DNA from 3 places in the Exiguobacterium sp. s168 genome. Region 1 is predicted to be linked to each of the others. Evidence: riboswitches for the same ligand, from Rfam matches in the RefSeq annotation. Region 1 holds a riboswitch; each other region holds the start of a gene.
What was found. Region 1 has a riboswitch for S-adenosylmethionine ahead of KNQ15_RS03610 (methionine ABC transporter ATP-binding protein). Riboswitches for the same ligand answer to the same signal wherever they lie in the genome.

Region 1 (9,891 bases):
GTCTCCTCCGCGAAGCAGGCGAGCTTGGTCTACTCGGAGCAGACGTTCCGGAAGCATACGGCGGTTATCAGATGGATAAGATTTCGTCTTCGATCATCACGGAGAAGTTCGCACGTGGTCGTTCATTCGCCCTCAGCTACGGCGCACACGTCGGAATCGGTTCGTTGCCAATCGTCTTCTTCGGAAACGAAGAGCAAAAGCATAAATACTTGCCGAAGCTCGCTTCAGGGGAGTGGATCGCTTCGTACGCGTTAACGGAACCAGGCTCTGGTTCGGATGCTCTTGGTGCCAAAACGACGGCTGTCTTGAACGAAGCTGGTACGCACTACATCTTGAACGGTGAAAAACAATGGATCACGAACGCTGGTTTCGCAAGCTTGTTCGTCGTCTACGCAAAAATCGACGGTGACAAGTTCACAGCCTTCCTCGTCGAAGGATCGTATCCAGGCGTCTCGACAGGCGTCGAGGAACAGAAGATGGGAATCAAAGGATCATCGACACGGACGTTGATCTTACAAGATGCAGAAGTACCAGTCGATAACGTCCTTGGTGAGATCGGACGCGGTCACGTCATCGCTTTCAACATCTTGAACGTCGGTCGTTACAAATTAGCTGTCGGTGCTGTCGGTTCGTCAAAACGGGCGATCGATCTCGCAGTCCAGTACTCGAACGAACGGAAACAGTTCAAGACACCAATCAGCTCGTTCCCATTGATTCAAGAAAAACTCGCGACGATGGCAGCACAGACGTATGCGATGGAGAGTTCGGTCTACCGGACGGGTGGTCTGTTCCAAGACAGTCTCGATCAGTTGTCTGAAGAAGAGAGCAAGGACGGTAAGAAAATCGCCGATGCAATCGCGGAGTACGCGATCGAGTGCTCGATGAACAAAGTCTTTGCTTCGGAAACATTTGATTACGTCATCGATGAAGCGGTCCAGATTCACGGTGGTTATGGCTTCATGGCAGAATATGAAGTCGAGAACATGTACCGCGATTCGCGGATCAACCGAATCTTCGAAGGAACGAACGAGATCAACCGTCTCCTGGTGCCTGGGACATTGCTGAAGAAGGCGATGAAAGGCGAGTTGCCGTTGCTTGCGGAAGCACAGCGTCTGCAACAAGAAGTGATGAGCTTCATGCCGACAGAAATCGGAACAGCACCACTTGATCGCGAACGCCACTTACTCGCGATGATGAAGAAAATCTTCTTGTTGACTGCCGGAACAGCGGTCCAGAAATACCAGGACAAACTCCAAGGTGAGCAAGAAATCTTAGCGAACACAGCCGACATCATGAGTGCGATTTATGCGCTGGAGTCAGCAATCGTTCGGACGGACAAAGCGATTGCCGACAAAGGGATCGAGAAGAGCGAACTGAAAGTCCGTTACACGGAAGTCTTCGCGCAACAAGCGTTCGAAGCTGTCGAGCGTGACGCGAAAGAGACACTCTACGCGGCAGCGAGTGGCGACGAACTCCGGATGTTGCTCTCAGCGCTGAAAAAATTCAGCCGTTATCAGCCAATCAACGTCATCGGTACGAAACGTGACATCGCGAAACGCCTCATCGAGTCAAACAAATATACGGTCTAAGTCAGGTTTACCGCTTCGCCTTTGCAGGGAAAATCTCTGTAAAGGCGAAGTTTTTGGTTGGAGGAGGAAAACGAGATGCGCCAAGAATTGGTTGAACTGCAATTTGCGATTGCCTACTATCAATCCCTTGAACGTTTGACGCCGGAAGAGTGGGATCTGCCGCTCGCCCTTAACAAGTGGACCGTCCTTGAGTGCGTCAGTCATCTGTATTTATGGGACCGGTTTTATTACGATCATGCCATCTCGAAATTACCGGACGAACCGTTGACACTCGTCGAGACGGATTTTGATCAGTTCAATCGACTGGCGGTCGAATATGCGCATCATATCGATCCGCTTGCTTTGTTGAAAAAAGCGATCAGTGTCCGGCGTGACATCGTCAATCACCTTGACCGTCTGTCTGACGAGCAGTTTGAAGCAACCTATGAGGATTTCCGACCACTTACATTCGTCGAGTCGTTCGTTGCCCATGACGCCCATCACCAAGATCAGATTGACGGGGCGCTCGCACGCTTGAAGCAGAAGTGATCCATCTGCTACTCTTTAAGGTGAGGTGATGAACATGACAAAAACAGTCACGATGTACGGCTACCCGAAATGTAGTACGTGTGTCAAAGCGAAAAAAGCACTCGAACAGCACGGTGTCGAAGTGGACTACAAACATATCGTCGAGGAGACACCATCTGCAACGACGATCCAGGAACTCCATCAAAAAAGTGGAGAGCCGTTGAAGAAATTCTTCAACACGAGTGGTCAATCGTACCGTTCGCAAGGAATCAAGGATAAACTTCCAGAGTTATCGGAAGACGAGCAATACAAGTTGCTCGCAAGTGACGGCATGTTGCTGAAGCGTCCAATCGTCACAGACGGGAAAGACGTTACGATCGGTTTCAAGGAAGAAATGTATCAAGGAAAATGGTATTAAGTTCAGAGTCGATTTTGGTATACTGAACACGTTAGTCCAAATTAGTCCACAGGGGGAATCGGAAATGAGTCAAGTAAAAGACAACTTACGCTATTCGGAAGAACATGAATGGGTCGAAGTATCAGGAAACAAGGCGCGCATCGGAATCACGGATTTCGCGCAACACGAACTCGGGGATATCGTCTTCGTCGAATTGCCTGAAGTCGGGGATACGATCTCAGCAAACGAGCCATTCGGTTCAGTCGAGTCGGTCAAGACAGTCTCGGAATTATACGCACCGATCTCTGGTAAAGTCGTTGCCATCAACGAAAACCTTTCGGATTCCCCAGAACTCGTCAACGAGTCACCATTCGAAGGCGCTTGGATGGTCGACATCGAAATCGAAGATGCTTCACAAGTCGAGGCATTGATGGACGCTGCAGCGTACAAATCGATGATCAACGAGTAATACTTAACGAAAAGAGAGTGAACGAGGCGCTTGCGTTTCGTCCGCTCTCTTTTTTTTGTATACTGACGACAGATACCACGAAGAAAGGAGCGACCGTCATGCAAGAGGTCACGACCGTCCCAGAAAACGGGCTATTGTATGTCTATGCACCGATGTGCGGGACATGCGCCATTGCGGAACGTATGCTCGATATCGTCGAAGCGACGGAATCAGGTCAATCGATTCAGAAGGCGAACGGGAATTTCATTCCGGATTTCTTAGAAGAAGCCCGTGTCATGAGTGTTCCTGCGTTGTTGCGAATTGAAGAAAACCAAGTCGTAGAGCGACTTTATGCTTTCCAGTCCGTTCAAAACGTCTTTGCTTTCTGTCAAGAACGGTAAGAAAAGTCCGACTGGATTTTTCTTTTTGTTAAATTGTCGAAATATTTACAATAATCCGTTGACAACGCAGAAATATGAATGGTATATTCATAACAACTTCTAGAAATGCATTATAGGAAGTCTAGCAGAGATGATTGTTCAATACGATTCAAGTCCTGAACCCTTTCTCCCATCCTAAGCCGGTGTATTGTTCCCCCTTAAGTCGTCCCCCAAAGACGAAGCGGTGCAATGAACGGGTGGTGGATCGAAAGGACCGATCAGGAAGTGAACGTAAGCTGGCGATCATGTCGAACAGGCGCCGTCCTCCACGCGGAAGAGCGAACAATTCCGAATGGAGCTGGGTTTTCCTTCGTAGCATTTCTAACCACATTATTCGTGTTGTCGGTTCGCCGGCAACGCCTTTTTTTGTTTTCTGGAAGTTTTTTGAGCCGGTCGCTTGCCAGGATAGAATCTCCTTGCTACAATGCGAATATGGAAAATTACTTTAATTCATATCCGATTACTCGGAATTAACTGGTGAGATGGAGGACGACAAGGCATGACAGTACGTTTTATGGATGTTTTCACAGAATGGGCATCGACGTATGACGAGACAGTAACCGGACATGATCCGGAGTATAAAGAGGTTTTTCGTCGATACGATGAGATTTTGAATACAGTAGCGGATAAAGCGCAGTCGCCGGTCATTGAATTCGGAGCAGGCACAGGGAACCTGACACAACGTCTTCTGGCACGTCACGACTCCGTACTCGCCGTCGAACCAAGTCCGGAGATGCGGGCAATCCTGACGGAAAAGATTCCGTCGCTTGCTGTACAAGATGGTCACTTCCTCTCGTTCGAAGCGAAGGAAGCACGCAGTTTCGTTTCGACGTATGCGTTTCATCATCTAACAGATGAGGAAAAGGGAGAAGCAATCGAACTGATGGCATCACATTTACCGGCAGACGGAAAAATCGTCTACGCGGATACGATGTTCGTCTCAGAAGAAGCACGCCAGCAAACGATCCGTGAAGCACGTGCTCAAGGGTTCGACGCGTTAGTGGAAGATCTCGAACGCGAATTCTACCCGTTGATTCCAGTCATGGAAGAATTGTTTACATCACGCGGGTTCACTGTTAAATTTATACAATACAATCACTTCGTCTGGCTCGTAGAAGCCGAGAAAATGGGGGAATAAATCATGGCACTTCAAAAAATGAACGTCGAAAGCTTTAACCTGGATCATACGAAAGTCAAAGCACCCTATATCCGCGTCGCGGGTTATAAAGAAGGTAAAGTCGACCAAGTCGTCAAATACGATATCCGTTTCACGCAACCAAACGTTGAGCAAATGCCGATGCGTGCGATGCACACACTCGAGCACTTACTTGCTGAGAACATCCGCAACTACTCGGATGATGTCATCGATGTCTCGCCGATGGGATGCCAAACAGGTTTCTACATGGCGATGATGAACTTTGACTCGGTCGAAAAAATGAGCGAACTCGTTGAGAAGACGTTGAAAGACGTCCTCGCAGCAGAGGAGATTCCAGCGCAAAACGAAGTCCAATGTGGATTTGCGAGCGCACATGACCTCAAAGGAGCGAAGCACTATGCCGAGAAAATGCTTGCCGGTCGTGATGAATGGGACATCGTCTTCGGATGATCGCGAACAACGTCCGCGACCTCGTCGGAAACACACCACTCTACGAGATCACTTCATTCGATTTGCCTGCTGGTACGCGCATTTTGGCGAAGCTCGAATGGATGAACCCTGGGGGCAGCGTCAAAGACCGCCTTGGCATTCAACTCGTTGATGCAGCAATCGAAAACGGACATGTGACACCAGGCGGTACGATCATTGAGCCGACAGCCGGGAATACCGGCATCGGCTTGGCGCTCGCCGCTAAAAAATACAATCTTCAAGTCATCTGTGTCGTTCCGGAAAAATTCAGTCAGGAAAAACAGACGTTGATGCGGGCACTCGGCGCAACCGTCGTCAACACGCCGACTGAACTCGATATGCAAGGGGCTATCGACCGGGCAAAAGAACTCGGTCAGGAAATTCCGAACAGTTACGTTCCGTTACAATTCGAAAACGAAGAGAACCCAGTCACGTATCAGCGGACACTCGGTCCTGAGCTGATTGCGGACTTGCCGCACATCGACTGGTTCGTTGCCGGTTGTGGTTCAGGTGGTACGTTCGCCGGAACAGCGGACTTCTTAAAACAACGTCTCGGTACAAAAGCAGCGATCGTCGAACCGGAAGGCTCCGTCTTAAATGGTGGTCCAGCCGGTCCGCATAAGACAGAAGGCATTGGAACAGCGAAATGGCCAAGTCTCGTTCCGCGTGAACTCGTCGACGAGATTCATACGATTTCTGACCGCGATGCATTTGACGCGGTTCATACACTCGCTGCTCGCGAAGGATTACTCGTTGGTAGTTCAGCAGGTGCAGCGCTCGTTGCTGCGCTTGATATCGCGAAGCGTCACCCCGGCAGTACGATCGTCACCGTCTTCGCAGACAGTGCCGAACGCTACTTAAGCCAACAAATCTTTGAAAAGGTGGACGAAACTCATGCGTAAGAAGACAGCATTGATTCATGGAGGAACAGGTGTCGACCGGGCAACAGGAGCCGTCACACCTCCGATCTATCAAACAAGCACATACAAGCAGGATAAAATCGGTCAACTTAAGGACGGATACGAATACTCACGGACAGCGAACCCAACACGGACGAGCATCGAACGATTGATTGCGGATCTCGAGGGCGGCGCACGTGGTTTTGCCTTCGGTTCTGGGATGGCAGCGATCCATGCCGTCTTCCACTTGCTTGAGTCTGGCGACCACATCGTCATGACGGATGACGTCTACGGTGGTACGTTCCGCTTGATGCAACGCGTCTTACCAAAGTTCAACATCCAAGTGACATTCGTCGATACGACGGACCTTGCAGCGACGGAAGCAGCGATCCAAGACAACACGAAGATCGTCTACGTCGAAACACCGACGAACCCGTTGTTGAAAGTAACGGACATCGCAGCCATCGCAACGATTGCCAAACGTCACGATCTTAAACTCGTCGTCGACAACACGTTCGCGACTCCATATCATCAACAACCACTCGCGCTTGGTGCAGACATCGTCTTGCACAGTGCAACAAAATACATCGGCGGACACTCGGACGTCGTCGCTGGACTTGTCGTCGTCAAAGATGATGCGCTCGGCGAAGAGCTTCACTTCATCCAAAACTCGACAGGCGGCGTACTTGGACCGCAAGACAGCTTCTTGCTCGTCCGTGGTCTTCGTACACTCGGTATCCGGATGGATGCGATCGAAGAGACAGCACATGATCTCGTTGCGTTCCTACAAGCGCAAGATATTGTCTCAAACATCTTCTACCCGGGACTTGCATCGCATCCTGGTCACGACATCCAAGCGAAACAAGCGACTGGGTTTGGTGGGATGATCAGCTTTGATGTTGGTTCAGCAGCGAATGCAGAAAAACTCGTCGAGGCGACACACTTCTTCACACTTGCTGAGAGTCTTGGTGCCGTCGAGAGTCTGATTTCCGTTCCGGCACGGATGACGCACGCGTCGATCCCAGCAGAGCGTCGGGCAGAACTCGGCATCACAGACGGTCTCGTCCGGATTTCAGTTGGACTTGAAGACGCGGAAGATTTGAAAGAAGACTTAACGCGTGCTTTCACGTTCCTCGAAAAAGTTTCTGAAAAAACTGTTTGACAACAAAAATAACCCCTGCTAATATTCAGAATATATTCTACAAACTTAATACCGAAACTCTTATCGAGAGTGGTGGAGGGACTGGCCCGATGAAACCCGGCAACCGCGGATCTAATCCGAAGTGGTGCTAATTCCAGCAGACAAAAGTCTGGGAGATGAGAGCAAATGGTTTTGTGTACTGAAAAGTGCGCGCGTTTGCTCTAAAACGCGCGCACTTTTTTTATTTTAGGAGGGACAGTTGTGATTCGTTTACAAGACGTAGGAAAGATTTATCGCTCAAAGCGCGGAGCGGTCGAAGCCGTCGCGAATGTCGATCTGACAATCGAGCGCGGTGAAATTTTTGGAATAATCGGTTATTCCGGAGCAGGGAAATCGACCTTGATCCGATTGCTGAATATGCTTGAAGCACCAACGAGTGGTTCGATCCAAATCGATGGTGTTGAGATGACATCACTAAAACCAAAGGAATTACGAGGCGTCCGTAAGAATGTCTCGATGGTCTTCCAACATTTCAACTTATTGTGGTCACGAACAGTTGAAGAGAACATCATGTTCCCACTCGAGCTCGGTGGCTTCCCGAAAGCACACCGCAAGGAACGGGTAGCGGAACTGATCCAACTCGTTGGTTTGGACGGACGCGAAAAAGCCTATCCGTCACAATTATCGGGTGGTCAAAAACAACGTGTCGGTATCGCTCGGGCACTGGCATCGAACCCGGACGTTCTCTTATGTGACGAGGCAACAAGTGCACTCGATCCGAAGACGACGGACTCAATCCTTGAGTTACTCGTTGACATCAATGAAAAACTGAAACTGACGATCGTCTTGATCACACACGAGATGCACGTCATTCAAAAAATCTGTCACCGGGTCGCCGTCATGGAAGCCGGTAAAATCGTCGAGCAAGGACCGGTCGCAGAGGTCTTCCGTCATCCGAAGCAAGCGATGACGAAGGAGTTCGTCAAACAATTGACGTCGCCTTCGGAAAACGAGTTGACGTTCGCGAAACTACGCGAACGGTACCCAACCGGAAAAATCGTTCAGTTGACGTTCGTCGGATCAACAGCGGAAAGCCCGATCCTCGCGGAAGTCATGAAGGATTCACCGGTCCTGTTCAACATCATCGGCGGAAACGTCGGTCAATCACAGGAAGGGGCACTCGGTACACTGTTCATTCAGTTGATCGGGGAAACAGAAGCAACACAAGCGGTCATCACGAAGCTTCAAGCCAGTGATGTTGAAGTGGAGGTGGATCACCGATGATTTCATTCTTTGACAACCTAGATTGGGACATGGTGTGGGAAGCGACAGGCAGTACCGTCTATATGACGGCAATCGCTGGGTTTTCAACATTCGTTCTCGGTTTGATCATTGGTTTACTATTGTATGCGACAAACGAAGAGTTATTGTTCAAGAATCGGGCGTTCTATTCAGTGTTGAGCTTGATCGTCAACGTCTTCCGTTCGATTCCGTTCATCATCTTACTGATCTTATTGATTCCATTTACGACAGCGATCGTCGGTTCGTTCCTCGGACCAACGGCAGCATTACCGGCACTGATTTTCGGTGCTGCACCATTTTACGGTCGGATGGTTGAACTCGCGTTACGTGAAGTCGATAAAGGTGTCATCGAGGCAGCTGAATCGATGGGGGCGACGAAGTTCCAAATCATCTATAAAGTCTTAATCCCGGAAGCGTTGCCTGCCATCGTTTCTGGTATCACGGTCACACTCGTCTCACTTGTCGGTTATACGGCAATGGCCGGAGTAGTCGGCGGAGGTGGACTTGGGGACATGGCCTTTATCGAAGGATTCCAGCGTTCTCAAAACGATGTCATCGTCATTGCGACACTCTTAATCTTAGCGATCGTCTTCGTCATCCAAATCATTGGTGATTTGCTGATCCGTGCGATCGATAAACGTTAATTCGAAACTTAATCATATTGGAGGAATCATTCATGAAAACTTGGAAAAAATTCGTAGGTACTGCTGCTGTATCCGTCTTAGCTATTAGTCTTGCTGCATGTGGCGAAAAATCATCAGGATCAGACAGCGACGACAAAACACTTGTCATCGGTGCTTCAAACGTACCGCACGCTGAGATTCTTCAGCACGTTAAAAAAGAATATGAAGCAAAAGGTTACAAGCTTGAAATCAAGAAGTTCCAAGATTACGTACTTCCGAACAAAGCGCTCGCTTCAAAAGAAATCGATGCGAACTACTTCCAGCACGTACCGTATCTTGAGCAACAAGAGAAAGAAAACAAATCGTATAAGTTCGCGAACGCAGGTGGCGTCCATGTTGAACCACTCGGTATCTACTCGAAGAAATACAAGTCACTCGATAAGTTGCCAAACGGTGCAACGATTCTGACGAGCTCAAACGTCGCGGAACGCGGTCGTGTCTTGACATTCCTTCAAAACGAAGGATTGATTAAGCTCAAAGACGGTAAAACGACAGATGCACAACTCGGTGATATCGCGGAGAACCCGAAGAAACTCAAGTTCAAGACGAACATCGAAGCATCGCTGCTTCCGCAAGCTTACAAAAACAATGAAGGCGACGCCGTTCTTATCAACACGAACTATGCGATCGATAACGGTCTGAACCCGTTGAAAGACGCAATCGCTTCAGAAGATGAGTCGTCACCATACGTCAACATCATCGTTACACGTGACGGCGATGAAAAAGACAAACGTGTCACAGCACTTCTTGATGTTCTGCACGAGAAGAAAAACCAAGATTGGATCCTCGACAAGTACAAAGGTGCAGTCGTTCCAGTCAGTAAATAAGTTCACCGAATCCGGCATCCTTCCTATATAATGG
Region 2 (9,891 bases), on a different contig from region 1:
GGAGTAATGCAAATGTTTCGTTTTGATGACGAAAGACCTGTTTCCCTTAGGAATCGTTGACTTCCGAAATAAAATTCATCTATTCTTAATGAGATTGAAAAAAACTGATAATATATTTTTCCGTTTTTTTTTTTCTTGCGAGGACGAATGAAGCAGACGAGAGGGGAAGTTTATCTATTATGAAACGTATTATTATTCGTGCAGGTATGACACCATTCGAACAGTTCGATGCTCCTTATTTGATGAAACATAATTCCATTGGAGGAAACGTTGGAAATCTTATCTATCAATACAGTATCTTTCGTACGTTGATGACAGAAGGTACGACGATTACACCTGACTATTACTATTACGACGAAGAACGGGCAGACGAAATCAATGCCAACTTTGATCTTTATGTCATTCCGTTAGCGGACGCATTCCGAAAAGAATTCGTACCGACGTTACGGAAATATACACGTCTCATCAAAAAATTAAAGATTCCAGTCGTCGTCATCGGTGTAGGATTACGTGCACCGTTTGAACCAGACTTAGATGGTGGATTCCCATTCGATGAAGATGTTAAAGCATTCGTCAGTGCCGTTCTCGAGCGCTCAAGCATGCTTGGTCTTCGCGGAGAGATCACATCGAAATACTTAACACGTCTTGGTTTCCGCGAAGGGATCGATCATCGTGTCATTGGATGTCCTTCGATGTACGCGTTTGGTCGCGACTTGCACATCCGTGAAACGAACATCACACCTGAGTCGATGATTACGGTCAACTCGTCACGTTTGGCTCCACAAAACGTCCTTGATTTCATTACACGCGGAATGGAAGAATACCCGAATCATTACTTCATTCCCCAGTGGATGAAGGAACTGAAGTTAACGTACACAGGAACGCACCCGATCGCAGATCTTTCAGTGACGAACTATCCGGTGAAGATGTCGGATCCTGCTTATATGAATGATCGGGTCCGTTTCTTCTTGAACGCACAGACATGGTTCGATTTCATCGGACAAGCAGACCTTAGTTTTGGTGCGCGCTTGCACGGAAACATCACAGCGACGCTTGCGGGTACGCCGAGTATCCTCATTCCAAAAGATGCACGGATGCGCGAATTGACGGAATACCATCAATTGACGCACATTTGGGCGAACGACATCAAAGCGGATACACAATTATCCGACATCGTAGCCAACGCTGACTTCCAAAGTCCAGCACGTGTTCAAGCGCGTAACTTCGACAACTTCGTTGACTTCTTGAACGTGAATGATCTTGAGCATATCTATCAAGAGACGAACTATCCTGAGAATGTACCGTTTGACCGTCAAATGGCGCAAACTGAGTTGCTCCCACCAGTCCAACCGATTTCTGGCGTAAGTCTTGAAGAAGCAGTCGCCCGTTTCGAACGGTTCTTCCCGGAACAAGAGAAGAAGATTGCGGATGCGCAAAAACAAACAAAAGCACAATTAGCTGAAAAAGATAAGAAAATCAAAGCATTGCAGAAACAAACAGGAACGGCTCAAAAGGATCAAGAGATTGCGGCGCTCAAAGCGCAACTGGCTGCCCAAACGAAGAAAATGAAACATCTGCAAGGGACATTGAACCGGAAAGCGGTTCGTGCAGCCTTGAAAACAGCGGATTTATTCGCTAAAAAATAAGACCTCCAAACATTCCGGATCGATACGATGCGGAATGTTTTTTGGATAGAAGTATTCTGAATTGTGTTGACAATTCGAAAAAGACTTGATAGGGTTAGGAACAATTACATACTTATCCAGAGAGGTGGAGGGACTGGCCCTATGAAACCTCAGCAACAGGTCGAAAGATACTGTGCTAATTCCTGCGGGTGCTGCACCCGATCGATAAGATTTCCGAATTGTCGACCTACGCATCCGTGAGGATGCGTTTTTTGTTTGAAATAGGTGGAATGAGGAGGAAACGAATTCATGAAAACGAGTGGGGCTTTTCGACGCAAGATGGAATCACGTCATCTGATTATGCTGTCGTTAGGTGGTGTCATTGGAACAGGATTGTTTTTAAGTACAGGTTATACGTTAGAACAAGCAGGACGGGTCGGGACGATTTTGTCGTATTTGATTGGGGCAGTCGTCGTCTACTTAGTTATGTTAAGTCTCGGTGAACTCGCCGTGCACATGCCGGAAACCGGTTCATTTCATAAATACGCAACGAATTACATCGGACCCGGTACCGGTTACACAGTCGCCTGGCTCTACTGGCTGACGTGGACGGTCGCCCTTGGTTCAGAATTCACGGCAGCAGGTATTTTGATGCAACGTTGGTTCCCGTCGATTCCGGTGTGGGTGTTCAGCGCCTTATTCGCTGCGATGATCCTTGGTATCAACGTCTTGAAGGTCCGCGTGTTCGCTGAAGTCGAGTTTTGGTTTTCAGCGATTAAGGTCGTGACGATCATTGCTTTCATTTTACTTGGTGCGGGAGCCATCGTCGGCTTCATTCCACTGCAAGATGGTAGTCCGGCTCCATTCTTTTCTTCGTTAACCGAAGGCGGGTTGTTCCCAAATGGCGCTTTCGTCATCTTCATGACGATGCTTGCCGTGAACTTTGCTTACTCGGGAACGGAACTGATCGGTGTAGCAGCAGGTGAAGCAGTCGATCCGAAACGGACGATTCCGCTTGCGATCCGGACGACGATTTTACGACTGGTTCTCTTTTTCGTCGGTACGATCATCGTGTTAGCCGTCTTGTTGCCAACGGAAGGGAAAGGCGTACTCGAAAGTCCGTTCGTCGCCGTGTTTGAACGAATCGGAATTCCTTACGCAGCAGACGTGATGAACTTCGTCATTTTGACAGCGATCTTGTCGGCAGCGAACTCTGGACTTTACGCCGCCTCTCGGATGCTCTGGTCGCTTGCGAACGAACGCATGATTCCACGCTTCTTCGCCCAGGTGACGCCAAATGGGGTGCCACTACGAGCCGTATTGTTCAGCATGCTTGGCGGAGGACTTGCCTTGCTGTCTAGCATCTATGCAGCAGGAAGTGTCTATATTGCGCTCGTCTCGATTTCCGGTCTCGCTGTCGTCGTCGTTTGGATGAGTATCAGCGTTGCCCAGTATCGCTTCCGGAAACAATTTCTCCGCGAAGGGCATACGGTCGACGAATTGGTCTATCGCACACCACTCTTTCCATTCGTCCCGATCGTTGCTTTCGTCGTTTGTTTGATTTCCCTGATTGGTATCGGATTTGATCCGACCCAACGCATTGCCTTGTACTGTGGTATTCCATTCATCGTGATCTGTTATGTCGTTCATGCGTTCACGAATTCTTCTCAGAAACGGAGTGTTGAAGATGTCCCGAATCAAAAATCCAGTTGATCAACGATTACAGGAAGTTCCCTTTCTCATTTTAGATGGTGCCCTTGCAACCGAACTTGAACAGAAGGGATTCGACCTGAACGACCCGCTTTGGTCAGCACGTCTCTTAATCGAAGCACCGGAACAGATCGAACACGTCCATCGTGACTACTTTGAAGTAGGTGCCGATGTTGCCATCACTTCAAGCTATCAAGCAAGTATTGAAGGATTCAAGCAACGTCATATTACGACAGAAGAAGCACAGGCGCTGATTCGACAAACAGTCACCTTGGCGCAAAATGCACGCTCGCGTAGCGGAAAGAGTGACGCATTAATCGCGGGATCAGTGGGTCCTTATGGTGCCTACTTAGCAGATGGCTCTGAGTATCGCGGTCATTACGTGGTGTCAGCAGATGTGCTAGAAGCCTTTCACAGACCACGTATCGAAGCGTTGATTGAAGCAGGAGCGGATCTGCTGGCATTCGAGACGATTCCGTCGCTCGAGGAAGCGGTCGTGTTGTTCCGGATACTTGAAGCGTACCCAGAAGTGTCTGCTTGGCTGACGTTCTCGCTTCAAGATGCGACACATATCAGTGAAGGAACGGCACTTGCGACGTGTATTGAGACGGTTGGACAACACCCGCAACTGGCAGCAATCGGTGCAAATTGTTTTCCGGCATCTTACGCGACTGACTTTATCCGTCACGTCAAGGCGTTGACGGACGTGCCAATAATCGTCTATCCGAACTCTGGTGAGGTCTATGATCCGGTCGCAAAAACATGGTCGGGTACGAATCAGTGTACGTCGTTCCAAACCGTCGCGAAGACATGGTATGAGGCAGGGGCACGATTGATCGGTGGTTGTTGCCGAACGTCACCTGAACACATCGCACAAATTCGTTCGGTTTGTCAGGTTACTCATACATCATGAATAATGACGAAAAAACGGACGCGAAATCGATTGATTTCGCATCCGTTTTTTTAATGGTGTGATTCCGTTATCGTTCGCGCAAGGCACGATTAAATTGTTGGAGCAGGCGTCCAAAATCTTCGGCATCATCCGATGGCCAGTCCATCAGGAGACGTTCGATGCTCGCGAGGCGCGCTGTCCGGTAAATCGTGAGCTCTTCTTGTCCTTTATCTGTGATGTGATAGAAGAAGGCACGTCCATCTGTCGGATCTTTTACTTTTTCAACGAGTTGCTTCTGATCGAGTGCCGCAGCTTGGCGACTGACGGTCGAGACATCAAGCTGAAGTTCACGGGCAAGTGTTTTAACACCGACCTTACCGGAATCCGCTAATTGTCGCAGTAACAGGTAGGAAGCACGATCCAAATTACGATTGTCTGCCGTCGCTGTCGTCAAGCGCCGGATCAGGATCGCTAACTCCAATTCAATGGTTTCGAGTGCTTGTTGAGACATCGGGTATCTCCCCTTTCAAAAAAGTCTCTCTGTCCCTCATGATTACCCAATGTGGATAAGCTGTCAATCCGAAAAGCAGGAGGCTTGACAGAGTTGTAGTTGTATTATACAATCATTTTTGTTCTTTTAATTGTATCATACAACTTTTTATATGAGAAACGAACGACAAAGGAGAATTCAGATGAAAGCTAATGAGTCGATGAAACAAGAAGTCATCACGGTAAACGATACAGATCTGATTCGGACGGTCATCGAACGATTCATTCAGTCTGATATTAGCGGCGTTCCTGTCATCAATGCTGAGCAAGAAGTCGTCGGATATATCAGTGACGGAGATATCATGCGCGCGATCGGAAAACACAAGGACATCATCGTCGATACATTCTTATATGTAGATGTCATCAAAGGAGACGAAGAAGATTATGAAGACCGGATTCGTCATATCTTGAACCGACCTGTCATGGAACTGGCACGCCGGAAAGTCGTAACAGCGGACGCTGACACCGAAATGGAAGAGATTGCGGCGACACTTGGCGCAAAACGGATCAAAAAGCTTCCAATCCTTAAAGCAGGACGTCTTGTTGGGATTATTAGTCGAGGCGACGTCATTCGCCATTCGTTTAAACAGTTCATGTAACACATTCAATAGAAAGAAGGGACACTATGGCACTTGCTGAAAAAACAACGACGCTTGAGCCGGAAACGGTATTAGCAGAAAGCAAACATGGATTATTCCATCAACCGGTTGCTGTCTGGGCAGTCTTTTTCGCCAGTATTACAGCATTCATGGGAATGGGGCTCGTCAATCCTGTCTTACCGACGATTGCCGAGAATTTAGAAGCGTCAAAAAGTGAAGTAACGCTCTTATTTACAAGTTATAACGCCGTCATGGCATTCGCGATGTTAATTACAGGCGCGATCTCATCACGGATTGGTCAAAAAGGAACATTGATGCTCGGGATTGCCGTCATCGCAATCGTTGCTGGTTTTGCTTCGCAAGCAGACAGCATTTGGACGCTCGTCGCGTTACGCGGGGGATGGGGACTTGGGAACGCTTTGTTCGTCGCAACAGCACTCGCTGCGATCGTTTCGCTATCATCAGGCGGAACAGCAAAAGCGATCATTTTATATGAAGCAGCCGTTGGTCTCGGGATTTCGATTGGACCATTGTTAGGTGGAACGCTCGGTTCGATCACATGGCGCGCTCCATTCATGGGTGTTGCGACAATCATGGTCATCGCATTCCTCGTCTTGCTCTTCTTGATGCCAAAACCAGCAGCATCTGTCGCACCGAAACAGAAGTTATCATTAAAAGCACCGTTTCAAGCGATGAAGCATCGTTCACTCTTGACGCTCGGGATCGTGGCGGCACTTTATAACGTTGGGTTCTTTACGATCATGGCCTATGCACCATTCGTCATGAAACTACCAGCGCAAGGACTCGGATTCGTTTTCCTCGGTTGGGGAATGTTGCTTGCGATCACATCGGTCTTAACGGCTCCGAAACTGAAACAATGGTTCGGAACAATCAAAGCAATGGTCATGATGTTGATTACATTCGCAATCTTGCTTCTTTTAATGGGGATCTTCACGGAAACGCCAGCCGTCGTCATCGTCTGTGTCATCTTAGCGGGAGCCGTGCTTGGGAATAACAACACGCTCATCACAACAGCTGTCATGGACGCAGCACCTGTCGAACGTTCGACAGCATCTGCGGCATACAGTTTCCTACGTTTTCTCGGGGCAGCCATCGCGCCATTCATGGCCGGTAAATTGGCTGAAATCTTCAACGCAAACCTACCGTTTTATGTCGGAAGTGGCTTTGTCCTCTTATCCGTCATCATCATCGGGGTCAATCTCAAACACATTCGCCATATCGATCGGACGGAAGGCGGACATTAATTTTAAAAAAACAGCCGAAGCGAATCTGCTTCGGCTGTTTTTGATTGAAATCAAGAAGGGTACCTGTCTCTTAACGTGCGGATCGAGTGCTCGATCATTTCCCGAAGTACGTCTAAATCGATGTCAGTCAGTCGTTTTACGTAGAGGCAGGATTTACCGCGTCGATACGTACCGAGACGGGCAAGTAGTCGTTCTGAGACTTCGTCTTCACCAAGCGCGAGATAAAGGACGAGATTCGTCTTGCGCGGAGAAAAGCCAACATAAAAGCTGTCGCCCTCGCGACCAGAGGCATAGCGATAATGGTAGGAACCAAAACCAATCAAGGATGAACCCCAAAGGACGGCTTCGTATTTCGTGACATCTTCGAAGAACTGACGTAATGTGATACCATCTGCTTGACGTAGTGGCGGTTCGACTAGTGCCAGAAAGACATCAACGGACTGTTCGGTAGGACCTGTCTTTGGCGTATCAGACATAAGCAGACTCCTTTCGGATTAAGACGATACCAGTTACTTTTACTTTCGAGAAGTGCTAGTAAATATCCTGTGGCTCAGAGGTGGAAATCGAATGAAGCATCGCATCGTGTTTCGAGGAGAAGAAAGCAGTGTATCATGGGACATCTTACACGTCTATCCAACACAAGAAGAACTAACGATTCAGATGAAGGGACAAGATAGTGAACACAACATTTCAGTTTCATTTGACGAATATGATCTGTTCATCCGTGCCTTTGCTCGCGTCCATGAGTCGTTACACGGTGAAGTCGTATTCGAGCAGGGCGTGATTCGTCTCCGTTTACGATATGACCGGCTTGGTCGTGTTTTCATCAGTTGGTCTGACGGACGAACAAGTCAAGAGTTTCGTAGTGATCAAAGTTATTTAAGTGAGGCGTTGGCACAGCTTGGTGTGTACTAAACTAAACACAGTAAAAGTAAAAGGAACGACTTTAGGTATTCCACCCGAAAGTCGTTCCTTTTTTATTTAAAGCGATGGAAGTGATTGATGTAATGGTGTGTTGATCAAGTTGAAGCAAAACGCAATCGTTTGTTCATACTCGGACAACGGAATCGACTCATCGACTTGATGCGCGAGACGAAAATCATGGAAAGAAGCAATCGCAATCGGAAATGCTTTTTTCGCTTGGCTGAACATCGCACCATCCGTTCCACCTGGGATCGCGATTTTTCGTGGTATCACGCCGCTGACCTGTTCCATCGTATCTGCGACCTGTTGTAAGAAAGGCGCTTGTTCATCGGTTTCACGGGAAGGAATATCCTTAATGACGGTCACGCTCATGTCAAAGTCGGGATCTTCTACAACAAGTCGACGCTCAATATCCGTAAAGGCAGCAAGTACGTCCGCTCGACCGAATCCAGGAATCGTCCGGATATCCATATAGAACGAAGCCTGACTCGGAACGACGTTTGGTCCTTCACCTCCTGAAATCGAGGTGATCGACGCCACGACCGGACCGAGTGCCGAGTGATGATTCGCCGTGATCGAGAAGCGTTCCGACTTCACTTCCTGGATGACGCGATATACGTCATCAATCGCATTACGTCCCAGTTGCGGGGCAGAGCTGTGTGCACTTTTCCCACGGCATGTTACTTCTATCCCGACAACCCCTTTTTGTGCATAACCGATCATCCCACTCGTCGGTTCTGTGATCAGTAGAGCATCTAAATCATCCGCATGCCCTTGTTCGGTCAAATGACGAGCTCCTGTCATGCCATTTTCTTCATCGGATGTAATCAGAAGTTTGACGGTGTTCGGACGGTTTTGACGTTCCTTGTATTGAATGAGCGCTTGCACCATCGCCATGACACCTGATTTCATATCTGAAGCCCCACGACCATAAATGCGTCCGTCTTCGATTTCACCACCGTATGGATCTTTCGTCCAGCCGTCTCCTTGGACAGGAACCGTATCGAGATGACCAGATAATCCGAGTACAGCAGGACGTGAAAACTCCTCGCTCGCAGGAACGATCGCGACGAGACAGATTCGTTTTGGTGAGACTTCAATCCATTCTGTCGAGATCTGATAATCAACCAGTACATCGTACACATAACGTGCGACGACTTCTTCTCCGTCCATTGGGTTGACGCTTGGAATTTGAAGACACCGTTGTAAGTAAGTAATTGCTGTTTGCATAAGTATTTCCCCCTTTACCTATCCTGTACCCTGATAAAAATACTTCAGGGAGGTAAACGAATTCGTAAAATAATTTACGGGGCTGAACGTCTTGAGATAAAAGAAAACGGTGCAACCAGAGGGTTACACCGTACCTTGCTCATTCACTTTTTTCTGCTTCGTCTTTCCATTTCGAATCGATTAACATCTCTCCCGGCCATGTATAAGCCATGATACCGCCGTCTGCTGTGATGTCCTCACCTGTGACATATGAGCTGTCGTCAGAAGCAAGGAAGAGGGCGACCGTTGCCATCTCGCGTGGTTTACCGAGTCGTCCGAGTGGTGTGATCCAAGCGTTCGCATCGCGGAACTGTTTACCTTGCTCTTTTTCTTTTTCACCAACAAGTGTATCGATGAGTGGTGTTTCGATTGTTCCTGGCGACAACGAATTGACACGAATGCCATGACGCGCATAATCGATTGCCATCGCGCGTGTGAAGTTCGCAATCCCGCCTTTCGCTGCGTTATAACCGGACCGGTTCAAGTCAGCTGCACGACCAGACATCGATGATGTATTGATGATTGAACCACCGTTATCAAGCATGAGTGGAATCAAGAATTTACTGACGAGGAATGTACCGCGCAAGTCGACCGCGATGATCCGATCGAAGAGATCGATGGGATACTCATGGACTTTCCCGCCTTGTTCATCGATTCCGGCATTATTGAAGAGGACGTCGACCGTACCGTATGTCTCTTTGATGTGCTTCGCAAGTTGCTCGACACTCTCGACGTCTGAGACGTCAACATGGACGGCTTCCGCTTTTCCACCGTGTTGTGTAATCTGTTCTACTGTTTGTTGTGCTTTTTCAAATGAGACATCGGCACAGATGACCGTTGCTCCCTGTTCTGCGAAGACAAGCGCGGTCGCTTGTCCAATCCCTGTTGCCGAGCCGGTAATGACAGCTACTTTTTGATCGAGTCTACCCATTGCTAAATCCCTCCCAAGTCATATCATTCACCTTATGAAACATTCCCGGAGAAATAGAGATTAAACCCATCGATGCGTCTAGTGTTGGTGGATAGGGGGTACATCTACAACAGCACAATCGCTGTAA
Region 3 (9,891 bases), on a different contig from region 1:
ACTCCTCCTCATAAAACGTAGTTTAGATTTGCTCGTTTAGTTTAGCATGAACGAACGAAGACGTCCGTTTCCATGCTCATAGAGGAATGAAATAAGGTAAAATAGAAAAGAATCATGAGATTTAATCGTGTGTTAAAAGAGGGGGGAGAAAAGATGGCTCAAAAGAATAAAAAGTTATCCAAATGTACTTGGTTTAGTATTGGCGCCTTGTTAGTAACGCAGGCAGTGGGTCTATTTCTTAGTGCGCGAAAATCAGGACGTAATCCATGGGTTTGGGGAGGCGCTGGACTGGTTCAATTCCCCCTTCCGGCAATTGCTTATTTAATCTTAGAACGACAAGCGAAGCATAAAAAATAATAAAACAGGTCCAATCGTCGACGCGATTGGACCTGTTTTATGGTTACGAAGAAATTTTTTCTTGCTTCGTCGCTGTCTTCTTCATGCGTGGCAATCCGAAGAAAATGGCGATTGATCCACAGATGAAGAGGAGGAATGGATAGAACAGATACGGAATCAGTTCAGGAGAAGCCGTTTTCGTCAATTCTGCTGCAATCAATAGTTGTGCTCCATACGGAATGATGCCTTGAATCCCACAAGAGAAGATATCAAGAATACTCGCTGATTTCTTGCGATCGACTTCATACGTATCGGCGATTTCAGCTGCCAGTGGTCCAGCGACGAGAATCGAGATCGTATTGTTTGCTGTCGCAAGATTCGTTGCACTGACGAGTGCCGCCATACTGAATTCGGCACCGCGACGCTGTGAAATCTTGCGTGTCAGCGTCTCTTTTAAGAAGGCGATTCCACCGTTGAACGTAATCAAGCTGACGAGACCACCCATGAGGAGCGTCAAAATGGAGATTTCCGCCATGCCCATCATTCCTTCAGACATCGAGAGAACGAAGCCACTCAAGCCGAAGCTACCATCAATCATACCGATGATGCCGGTGAGTAACGTACCACCGATGAGGACAAGGATGACATTGACGCCAAATAGTGCAAGGACGATGACAGCGAGATATGGGATTAACTTATAGAACTCGAATGCTTTTGCTTCGACGACGTCACCAGAACCGGAAACGAATGCAAGCAGGATGACCGTTAAAATAGCAGCCGGTAGAACAATCATGAAGTTCGTTCGGAATTTATCACGCATATTCGTTTTTTGTGTCCGAACGGCAGCAATCGTCGTATCCGAGATGAACGACAAGTTATCGCCGAACATCGATCCACCAACGACAGCAGCCGCTGCGATCGCAACGTTGATGCCTGTTGCTTCATGAATACCGAAGGCGATCGGCGCGAGTGCAGCAATCGTTCCAGTCGATGTTCCCATTGCCATCGAGATGAAGGCGGCAATGACGAACAGACCACTCATCAGGAGTGATGGAGGTAGGAACGTCAAAGCAGCATTGACGGTCGCATCGATGGCACCGATTGCTTCTGCCGTTCCAGAAAACGTACCGGCTAATAAGAAGATGAAGACCATGATCATGATATCGGGATTTCCGGCACCCGTTGCAATTCGTTCAACCGTTTGATTGATGGATCCTTTCGTCGTGATTGCAGCAAAGATCAAAGCGATCAATGCAGCGATAAGGATCGGGAATTTGTAAAAGTCGCCATAGAAGATCCCGGCTCCGATGAAGAGGACCAAGAATACGACGAGGGGAAGCAGTGCCCATTTGTTAGGCGTGATGGTTTCATTCATTGTTGACACCTCGTTTCTCAAAGATACAAAAAAAGACCCCTTCGCAAGAAAGAAGGAGGTCTTTATGAAATAAAGACGCTCTTCTTATCTCTCAAGCTTTCGCTTGCTGGATTTGGCACAGTACGAATCAAATCGTCCGCTGCCGAAACATCATTGGGCCAGTCCCTCCGTTTCTCGCGATAAAAAGAAGTCATTCAATTGTTGTAAAACACGTTTCTTACCGTACCGCATTGAGTAACGCGTGTCAACTGTACTTTACTGAAGTGCTTGTTTCAACGTTTGGACGTTTTCTTCCATCAACTTGAAATAAGAACTGTTTTGTTGTGCTTTCGTGACCGACTCTAGGTTATGAATCGTCACGGATTCAGCTCCGATTTCTTTTTGGATGACACGTGCGACCTTAGGTGAGACCGTCTCTTCGAACGCGACGTATTTCAAATCATGCATCCGTGCTTCTTTCACTAAAGCAGCCAGTTGCTTTTGTGACGGTTCATCGGAAGGAGAGATTCCCGCAATCGGTAGTTGCGTGAAACCATATCGTTCTGCGAGGTAACCGTATGCGGCATGTGTGACGAGAAGTTCTTTTTTCGATCCATCAGCAACCACTTGTTTGAATTGTTCGTCCAATTCATCTGCTTGCTGATCGAACGCTTTTAAGTTTTTCTCGAATGTTGCTTTGTCTTTTGGTACTTCTTTTGATAAGGCAGTTGTAATCGAGCGTGCCATTGCTTTCGCGTTGACAGGATCGAGCCAGACGTGTGGATCGTATTTTCCATGGTCATGACCCTCTTCTTCATGCGCGTGTTCATCCGTTGCATGATCATCGTGCCCTTCTTCTTCGTGGGCATGTTCGTCTTCTGTATGCCCCTCTTCTTCATGTGCATGAAGTGTAGCATCAGATTCTAGTAAGTTGACATCTTTACTCGTCTCAATGAAGCGGACGTCTGTACCCTTTAGGCTCTCTTGAATTTTTTTCGAATACGGCTCGAGCGTCGTACCGGTTAAGAGGAACAAGTCGCCCTTAGCAATCTCAGTGAGTTGTTTTGATGTTGGTTCGTAAGAATGGGGATCCGCTCCAGGTGGTACAATCATTTTGACATTGACTTGATCGCCACCAATTTCGCGGGCGATAGCAGCCGTCGCAAACGTTGATGCGTAGACTTCTGTCTGTTTGCTATCTGAAGTCGATGAATCGGTATTTGATCCGCAAGCCGCGAGGACGCTTGCACTCGCGAAGGCAACTGTTAAAGCGGGAATGATTTTTTTCATTATATGATACCTCCATTATTAAAACGTAACTATTCCGATTTGGACTTTCTCACTATAGCGGAACGCCGATGAAGCGTCAAGTACGAATACCAAGACGTTCGACTTCTTTTAAAACGGGGTAAAAGGATAATAAAGTGAAGAAACTGGCACGTCTTTTGGAGGTGATCAAGTGAAACGTGAAACTGCATGGCTAATGGGGGGAGCTGCATTATTGACGACAGCAGCAGCGGGAGCGAGCATCTGGAACAATTACGGTGCATTACTTCGGTGGACCGAACCCGCCTTGCCACTCACAGAAAAACAACTTGCACCGCGGACACTCATCTATAAACAGGTGGGGGACCGCACCTTACAGCTCGATCTCTATTATCCGCTGGGGGAAGGACCGTTTCCAGTTGCCATCTACGCACACGGTGGTGCATTCGTTCGTGGAGAACGGGACGATATGTTCTGCTTTAATCCAATCGTTGACCGCCTACTTGAACTCGGAGTTGCCGTCTGTAGCATCGATTATCGTTTGTTCGAAGAGGGCAGTTATTTTCCGGATAACCTCGAGGATGTACGGGATGCGTTATGTTTTTTGAACAAGGAAGCAGAGGACCTTCGTATCTTAAGAGGACGGATGATGGTATGGGGAGACTCTGCCGGAGCCGCACTCATGTTGACGACGGCACTTGCCCCAACTGCTTTTGTCGGAGAGCGTGATGAACGCCACATGCCATTGATCAGTGGTGTCATCGCTTTATATCCGCCGACGAATTTTTTATTGTTTAATTTCATTCAGACTTGGATCGCCCACATTAAGTTCTATAAGGGTGGACGGGAAGAATGGCGCAAGCTGATGACACACGTCTCACCGGTCACACACCTATCTTCGGATGCCCCACCGATCATGCTCTTGCATGGCAAAAAAGATCCAATCGTTCCCTTTTCGCAAGCACTCCATTTCGTCGAAAAAGGAGCCGATGTCGGAGCTGATGTCCGTTTATTTTCTTTTCCGAACGGTACCCATTCGCTTGCCAGTTTTGCTCAGACGGAAAATCCATTGAAGATCGAGCGATTGCTCGAACGAATTGAACGTTTCACCTGTCAGGTGCTACTGTTGCCACCGCGACAACTTCCGAATGGAAAACATGATACAATCAGTCATATTTCTTAAATGAGGGAGACAGAGACATGACTGAAATTTGTTTAGTGCGGCATGGTCAGACGGATTGGAACTTAAACGAACGGATTCAAGGAAGAGAAGATATACCGTTGAATGCAACAGGAAGAAGACAAGCGGAACTCAGCGCCGCTTATCTAGCGAATGAAAAATGGGATATCTTATTAGCAAGTCCGTTGTCCCGTGCTGTTGAGACAGCGGAAATCATCGGGCGTGCTGTCGGTTTGACGATTACGGCGACAGACGAGCGACTTGTCGAACGCGAATTCGGTGCCGCCTCTGGTGAACCGGTCGCAGCGATTTACGAGGCCGTTCAAGCGAACGATACGACACTTGTGCCAGGTCTCGAAACGGAACAAGCCATCCAGGATCGCGTGTTCGAGGCGCTACAGGAAGTGACACGCATGCATGCGGGCAAACGGATCTTGATCGTCTGTCACTCGCATACGATTAAGGCAGCTTTATCATCGATTGATGCGACGTTCAGTTACCGGACACCTTTGAAAAACGCGTGTGCGAATTATATCCAATATACGGATCACTATACGATTGATCGAATCAACGTAGCGGATCACATCACGGACGAGGTCGAAAAACCTTAAGAGACTGGCGCTTTCGGGTGTTCTGCTAGATACTGCTTGAACGTTTCCTTTGCAATGCTCGTAATATGCGCGCCGCGCTTCGAACGACGATCCTTATATTCTTGGACGAGTTCTTCGCCAGCGAATCCATCTTCGACGACTTCGCGTAGGATTGATTCAGATAAATCATTCTTCATCATGACCATCTTACCCGTGAAGACATACGAGACGTGTTCGCTTAAGGCAGTCCGTTCAAGGGGCGTGACGATCATCGCGGCAGGATCATTATCAGGTCGTGAGATCGTGATTTCAATCAAAGCACGTAAATGTTTTGTGAACAATTCATCGACGATCGGCTGATCCATCGGAGGAACGACGATTTCTGCAACCCACTGTGCCGTCTGTTCGGTACTGACCGTCAATCCGTCCTGAATGGCGACGGGAATCGTCGTATCACGTCCTGATTCGTCCATTAAAATGCGTAACGTGCATAACTTAAAGGTTTTCATGAAAAAATGCCCTCCTTTGTTCGCTTACGATTTTCCTACAGTATACCGTGAGGAATGGGGGACGGGAAACTTTTCCTGACGAAATTCGTATGAACTATGTTTAAATAAGACTAGATACTACTAAACAGGAGGATCGTTCATTATGCCGCAAGTACTCATTGGAATATTAGGAATCCTGGGTATCGTTCTACTTGCCCACCATATCATCATGTATTGGCATGCTGAACCGACAGACCGCCCGACGCTTGCATATCGCATTGCGCTCCTGATTGCCTGTTTGCTACTCATTAGTGGAAGTGATCATTTAATCAGTATTTTCTACGCGGATTCCTTAGCTGAATTCGGTCAACGCATCACGTATATCGTCTTCATCGGAGGTGCACTCGGCTTCGCGTGGTACTTTCGTAAGAAGATGGAACAAGCGCCAACAGAAATGACACCTGTCGGAAACGAAGCAGGATTAACATGAGAAAAAGCGCCGTTCTTCCTGAGGGGGGAGGAACGGCGCTTTTTGGCGTCTTATTTTAAACCACTCGCCAGTCGGGTATCCCGAATCATGTCGAGTTTGAGCTTCCAGAGACGATCGCTGAATGTGACAGCATAAATTTCTGGCAAACGCAGCCGTTTGTACTCTTCCCACAGACGACCGATCTGTGTTTCGTGGAAGTGGCGACTCTCTTCAATCGTTGGGACCGTATAGACCAGTTCTCCATCTTTGAAGATTGGTTCAAGTAACCGCTCGACCTTGAACTGTTCGATGCGATTTCGGAACGATGGGTCCCGGACGTCGATGAGGTCGACAGCTTCAAGTGTCGACGGATCTTCGTCCATCAACGTTACGTAGTCCCCTTTGAACTTATCCGTCACCGGATCGATGATGCGATAGACTTCCTTGATGTGAGGCGTCGTCGTCTTGGCTTTTGACGAGGATACTTTAATGACGGGTGCGAGCTCGCCATCTACTTCACGCGCGACTAGTTTATAGACCATCCCAAGAGCCGGTTGTTCGTAGGCCGTGATGCCACGTGTTCCGACGAGGAACGTATTGGCTTGGGCACCTTGGATACGCAAGTCCTGGATGACGTATTCATCGAGGTCACCCGATAAAACGATATCGACTTCCGGGAATCCGGCTTCGTCAAGCATGTTGCGGGCACGTTTTGACAAGTAGGATAAGTCACCGGAATCGATTCGGATGCCGCGTAGTTTATGTCCTTTGGCTTGGAGTTCTTTCGCAACCGTGATCGCATTCGGAAGACCACTCTTGAGCGTATCGTACGTATCGACGAGTAATGTCGCCTGATCCGGATAATGAGAAGCGAATGTCCGAAATGCCGTCAATTCGTCATCGTGGAATTGAATGTCGGCGTGCTCCATCGTTCCGCCACACGGGATGCCGAAGTCGCGTCCTGCTGAAGCAAGGCTTGTGACGTCAAAACCAGCCAGGTATGAAGCGCGCGTTCCGAAGTAAGCGGCATCGATTCCTTGCGCGCGACGAGCACCAGCTTCGAGGAACTTCGCACGGGGAGCCGATTGACGAATACGTGCGTATTTCGTCGCGATGAGCGATTCGTGGTTCGCGATGTTCAGAATCGCAGTCTGTAAGAGTTTCGCTTCAAAGATTCGTGCTTCGATCCGAATCAGTGGTTCGTTCGGGAAGACGATTTCGCCTTCTTTGACACTTGAGATCGAGCCATTGAACTTGAACTGACGCAGTTCATCCTTGAACTCATCCGGGAAGCCGATCATCTCTTGCAAGTACGTAATATCTTCTTCCGTGAAACGGAGTGTTTGAATATACTCGATGATATTTTCGAGACCCGCAAAGACGACATAGCCTCCTGCGAACGGATTCGAACGGTAGTAAACATCAAAGACGGCGCGTTCATTATGACGTCCTTCTTTCCAATAGATATACATCCACCGTGGTAAGTACAGATCGGTATGGAGTGCAAGATTACGTTGTAACATGACGGACAGATCCCTTCTTATTCGCCGACGACTTCTGCGCCGATCGATTGTTTAAAGTGTGTAAGCGCCCAGTCGTGACCCGTCGCGTTAAAGCTTGCGACTGCATCGGCATGGACGACGATACGATACCCGAGATTGTAGGCATCGACAGCTGTATGAAGGACACAAATGTCCGTACAGACACCGACGAGGTGGACTTCGCGGATACCGCGTTCACGCAAGCGTAAATCGAGGTCCGTCCCGGCGAACGCACTATAACGCGTCTTGTCGATGATGTGATCGGCGACCCGTGCCATGGCTGCGACTTTCCCGAACAGATCACGTCCATGTGTTCCGCGGATATTATGAGGTGGGAAGAGGACGGTTTCCGGGTGGAACGTATCGCCTTCCTCGTGAATATCGTTGGCGATGACGACGTAATCTTCCGTTGAAAACTCCTCCATCAACGTAGCGATCCGTTCTTCAATCGCTTGTCCTGGTTTCCCGCAAGTCAGCTTTCCTTCGTCAGCAACGAAATCGATTGTGTAATCAATGACAATCAGAGCGCGCATATGCGTAAGCCCCTTTCCGATTTTGAATTAGTGTTCTCTTTCACATTGTACTCTATCTCACACAGAAGGCAAAAGGAAGAAATCGGATACAAACAGGTATAGAGAAGTAAAAGAATGGGGTATAAGGTATAGGACGAAAATGATAGTAGAGGAGGAGAAAGGGATGGCTAGGTTGAATGAATACGAAGTGGAAGAGCGCCTGGAGCGGTTGCAGGATTGGAGTGTCGTCGATAATGAAATCGTCCGGACCTATACACTCGCATCGTTTCCTGCAGCACTGGATTTCGTACAAGAAGTCGGGAGTGTTGCGGAAAATTTGAATCATCATCCACGGATCGTGATCGATTATAAAAATGTCACACTTGCGGCGACGACTCATGATGAAAACGGATTGACGGAAAAAGACTTTCAACTTGCGGAGGCCTGTGATGCCATCTAAACTTTCGATTACATTCGGTAGCGGTTCGTTCGTTGAACAAATTCGTTCCCGTGATGCTCATATTCGTGTCGCTAGCGGAAGCGGCGATGCCATCCTCTGGATGGAGACGGACTCGAAATCACCTTTTCAAAGCGGCAATACCTACACGTTGCTCGAATCACGTGGCAACTTTTCGGATGAAGGCAGTCTCTTCTACTGGTCGATTCCGGCAGATCAAAATAGCGGGGATCTATTCGTACATCAAGTGATGTCGAATCCGAAAGTCATTGGAGCAGAATATGGTGGTTTCCAGGCATTTCGGATTGGACGTGTCGAGAAGGGAACGGATCTTGTCTTATTGATCCAGTTCTATGAGACAGGGGACGGGGCTCGTTATGCAAAATCAGTTGAACGTCTCACGGTAGACCAGTATGCTGAAGAGGCAGGGAAGTCGTTCGCGCCTTCTCCCGTCATGAAACGGTATCAAATCGTACCACCAACAAATGAGTGAGATGCAGGGGGAGTAACAGATGAAGAAGAACTATTTTGTCGTAGCAACACTTGGTGGCGCACTTGTCGGCGCTACTTTATCACTACTGCATAAAGATACGCGTCAAGCGCAGTTCGCAGCAGTGAAACGGACATTCAGCGGCGCAGGAACACAATTGTCTGCTGTCAAACAAGATCCAAAAGGACGTTTTGAAGAATTAAAAGCACTCTATACGGACAATCAGGAAACGATCCATAACCTGATTGATGATGTGAAGGACTTGGCAGAAGTTCTTCGCAAATAAGCTAAAAAAGGGACTCGCGCTAAAAGCGTGAGTCCCTTTTTTATGACGGTTTACAAGTAGCGGAAGAATAATCCGAGTACAGCAAACGCGATGATGATGTAGAAGAATACACGGCCGAGTTGACCAGAACCGCTGACGAAGACAGGACCACCGCTCGTACGACGACCGGTTTGGAACGGACGTGTGAATGGAACGGCACGATTACCGAAGACGAATCCGAAGAGGAATCCGAGGACGAAACCGTACAAGTGACCAAAAACAGCGACGTTCGATCCAAGCAACGTAAAGACTGCCGTGACCGCAGTGAAAATATACACAAGACGTGTATCGTCTGCCATGATGACCGTCCGCTTGAAGCGACTCAAGTAGACATAAAAACCAAGCAAACCAAGAATGGCACCAGATGCTCCAGCTTGCCCATAAAACGGTTCATTGATTTTCGTGAAGTACGTCAAGATGTTCGCAAGCGTACCAACGAGCAAATAAAAGGCAGCAAATCGACCATGACCGATCATCCGCTCAAGCGGTGGAGCGAAGATGACGAGAGCAAACGTATTGAACGCAATGTGCCAAAAATCGTAATGCAAGAACGTTGCTGTGACGACACGCCACCATTCACCTTGTTCGATTAAGAGATTGATGGATGCCCCTGCATTTAGAGGAGAGAATGTCAGATTAAGGAGTGGGCCCAACTGTTCGATGACAAACAGGGCGACTTGGATTAAAATGAACAACGAAACGACCGGATAAGAACGTGTGAACGTTTGTAGGTTTTCCGTTCGACTAAACATGACAACACCTCGCTTCATCTTCATTCTATATGAAGATGGCGAAGAATAGTACTGTGGAGGCGCCTTGGATGATTTATGGAATTGGAATCGATTTAGTGGAACTGGATCGAATCGAGCAAACGCTTGAGCGC

Region 2: it holds a riboswitch for S-adenosylmethionine, as region 1 does, so the genes downstream of both, KNQ15_RS08260 (amino acid permease) here and KNQ15_RS03610 (methionine ABC transporter ATP-binding protein) in region 1, are expected to answer to the same signal.
Region 3: it holds a riboswitch for S-adenosylmethionine, as region 1 does, so the genes downstream of both, KNQ15_RS14820 (Na+/H+ antiporter NhaC family protein) here and KNQ15_RS03610 (methionine ABC transporter ATP-binding protein) in region 1, are expected to answer to the same signal.

Annotation. Positions count from the first base shown of each region.
Region 1 is NZ_JACSNE010000003.1:168,211-178,101, forward strand. It holds gene KNQ15_RS03565 (acyl-CoA dehydrogenase family protein) at 1-1,589, shown strand, start outside; gene KNQ15_RS03570 (DinB family protein) at 1,665-2,117, shown strand; gene KNQ15_RS03575 (arsenate reductase family protein) at 2,152-2,514, shown strand; gene gcvH (glycine cleavage system protein GcvH) at 2,579-2,962, shown strand; gene KNQ15_RS03585 (thioredoxin family protein) at 3,061-3,342, shown strand; gene KNQ15_RS03590 (class I SAM-dependent methyltransferase) at 3,881-4,519, shown strand; gene KNQ15_RS03595 (S-ribosylhomocysteine lyase) at 4,523-4,987, shown strand; gene KNQ15_RS03600 (PLP-dependent cysteine synthase family protein) at 4,984-5,907, shown strand; gene KNQ15_RS03605 (bifunctional cystathionine gamma-lyase/homocysteine desulfhydrase) at 5,900-7,066, shown strand; SAM riboswitch class I at 7,124-7,228, shown strand; gene KNQ15_RS03610 (methionine ABC transporter ATP-binding protein) at 7,307-8,329, shown strand; gene KNQ15_RS03615 (methionine ABC transporter permease) at 8,326-8,991, shown strand; gene KNQ15_RS03620 (MetQ/NlpA family ABC transporter substrate-binding protein) at 9,024-9,857, shown strand.
Region 2 is NZ_JACSNE010000011.1:98-9,988, forward strand. It holds gene KNQ15_RS08255 (polysaccharide pyruvyl transferase family protein) at 180-1,646, shown strand; SAM riboswitch class I at 1,756-1,857, shown strand; gene KNQ15_RS08260 (amino acid permease) at 1,935-3,338, shown strand; gene mmuM (homocysteine S-methyltransferase) at 3,313-4,248, shown strand; gene KNQ15_RS08270 (MarR family winged helix-turn-helix transcriptional regulator) at 4,316-4,738, opposite strand; gene KNQ15_RS08275 (CBS domain-containing protein) at 4,920-5,375, shown strand; gene KNQ15_RS08280 (MFS transporter) at 5,402-6,640, shown strand; gene KNQ15_RS08285 (DUF1801 domain-containing protein) at 6,691-7,116, opposite strand; gene KNQ15_RS08290 (WapI family immunity protein) at 7,208-7,555, shown strand; gene KNQ15_RS08295 (M20 family metallopeptidase) at 7,622-8,794, opposite strand; gene KNQ15_RS08300 (SDR family oxidoreductase) at 8,934-9,764, opposite strand.
Region 3 is NZ_JACSNE010000032.1:7,655-17,545, reverse strand. It holds gene KNQ15_RS14825 (hypothetical protein) at 154-357, shown strand; gene KNQ15_RS14820 (Na+/H+ antiporter NhaC family protein) at 401-1,711, opposite strand; SAM riboswitch class I at 1,793-1,897, opposite strand; gene KNQ15_RS14815 (metal ABC transporter solute-binding protein, Zn/Mn family) at 1,967-2,980, opposite strand; gene KNQ15_RS14810 (alpha/beta hydrolase) at 3,150-4,139, shown strand; gene KNQ15_RS14805 (histidine phosphatase family protein) at 4,157-4,747, shown strand; gene KNQ15_RS14800 (YwpF family protein) at 4,744-5,235, opposite strand; gene KNQ15_RS14795 (hypothetical protein) at 5,378-5,704, shown strand; gene KNQ15_RS14790 (nicotinate phosphoribosyltransferase) at 5,755-7,206, opposite strand; gene KNQ15_RS14785 (cysteine hydrolase family protein) at 7,224-7,757, opposite strand; gene KNQ15_RS14780 (4a-hydroxytetrahydrobiopterin dehydratase) at 7,921-8,196, shown strand; gene KNQ15_RS14775 (hypothetical protein) at 8,186-8,686, shown strand; gene KNQ15_RS14770 (hypothetical protein) at 8,706-8,969, shown strand; gene KNQ15_RS14765 (rhomboid family intramembrane serine protease) at 9,020-9,760, opposite strand; gene acpS (holo-ACP synthase) at 9,829-9,891, shown strand, end outside.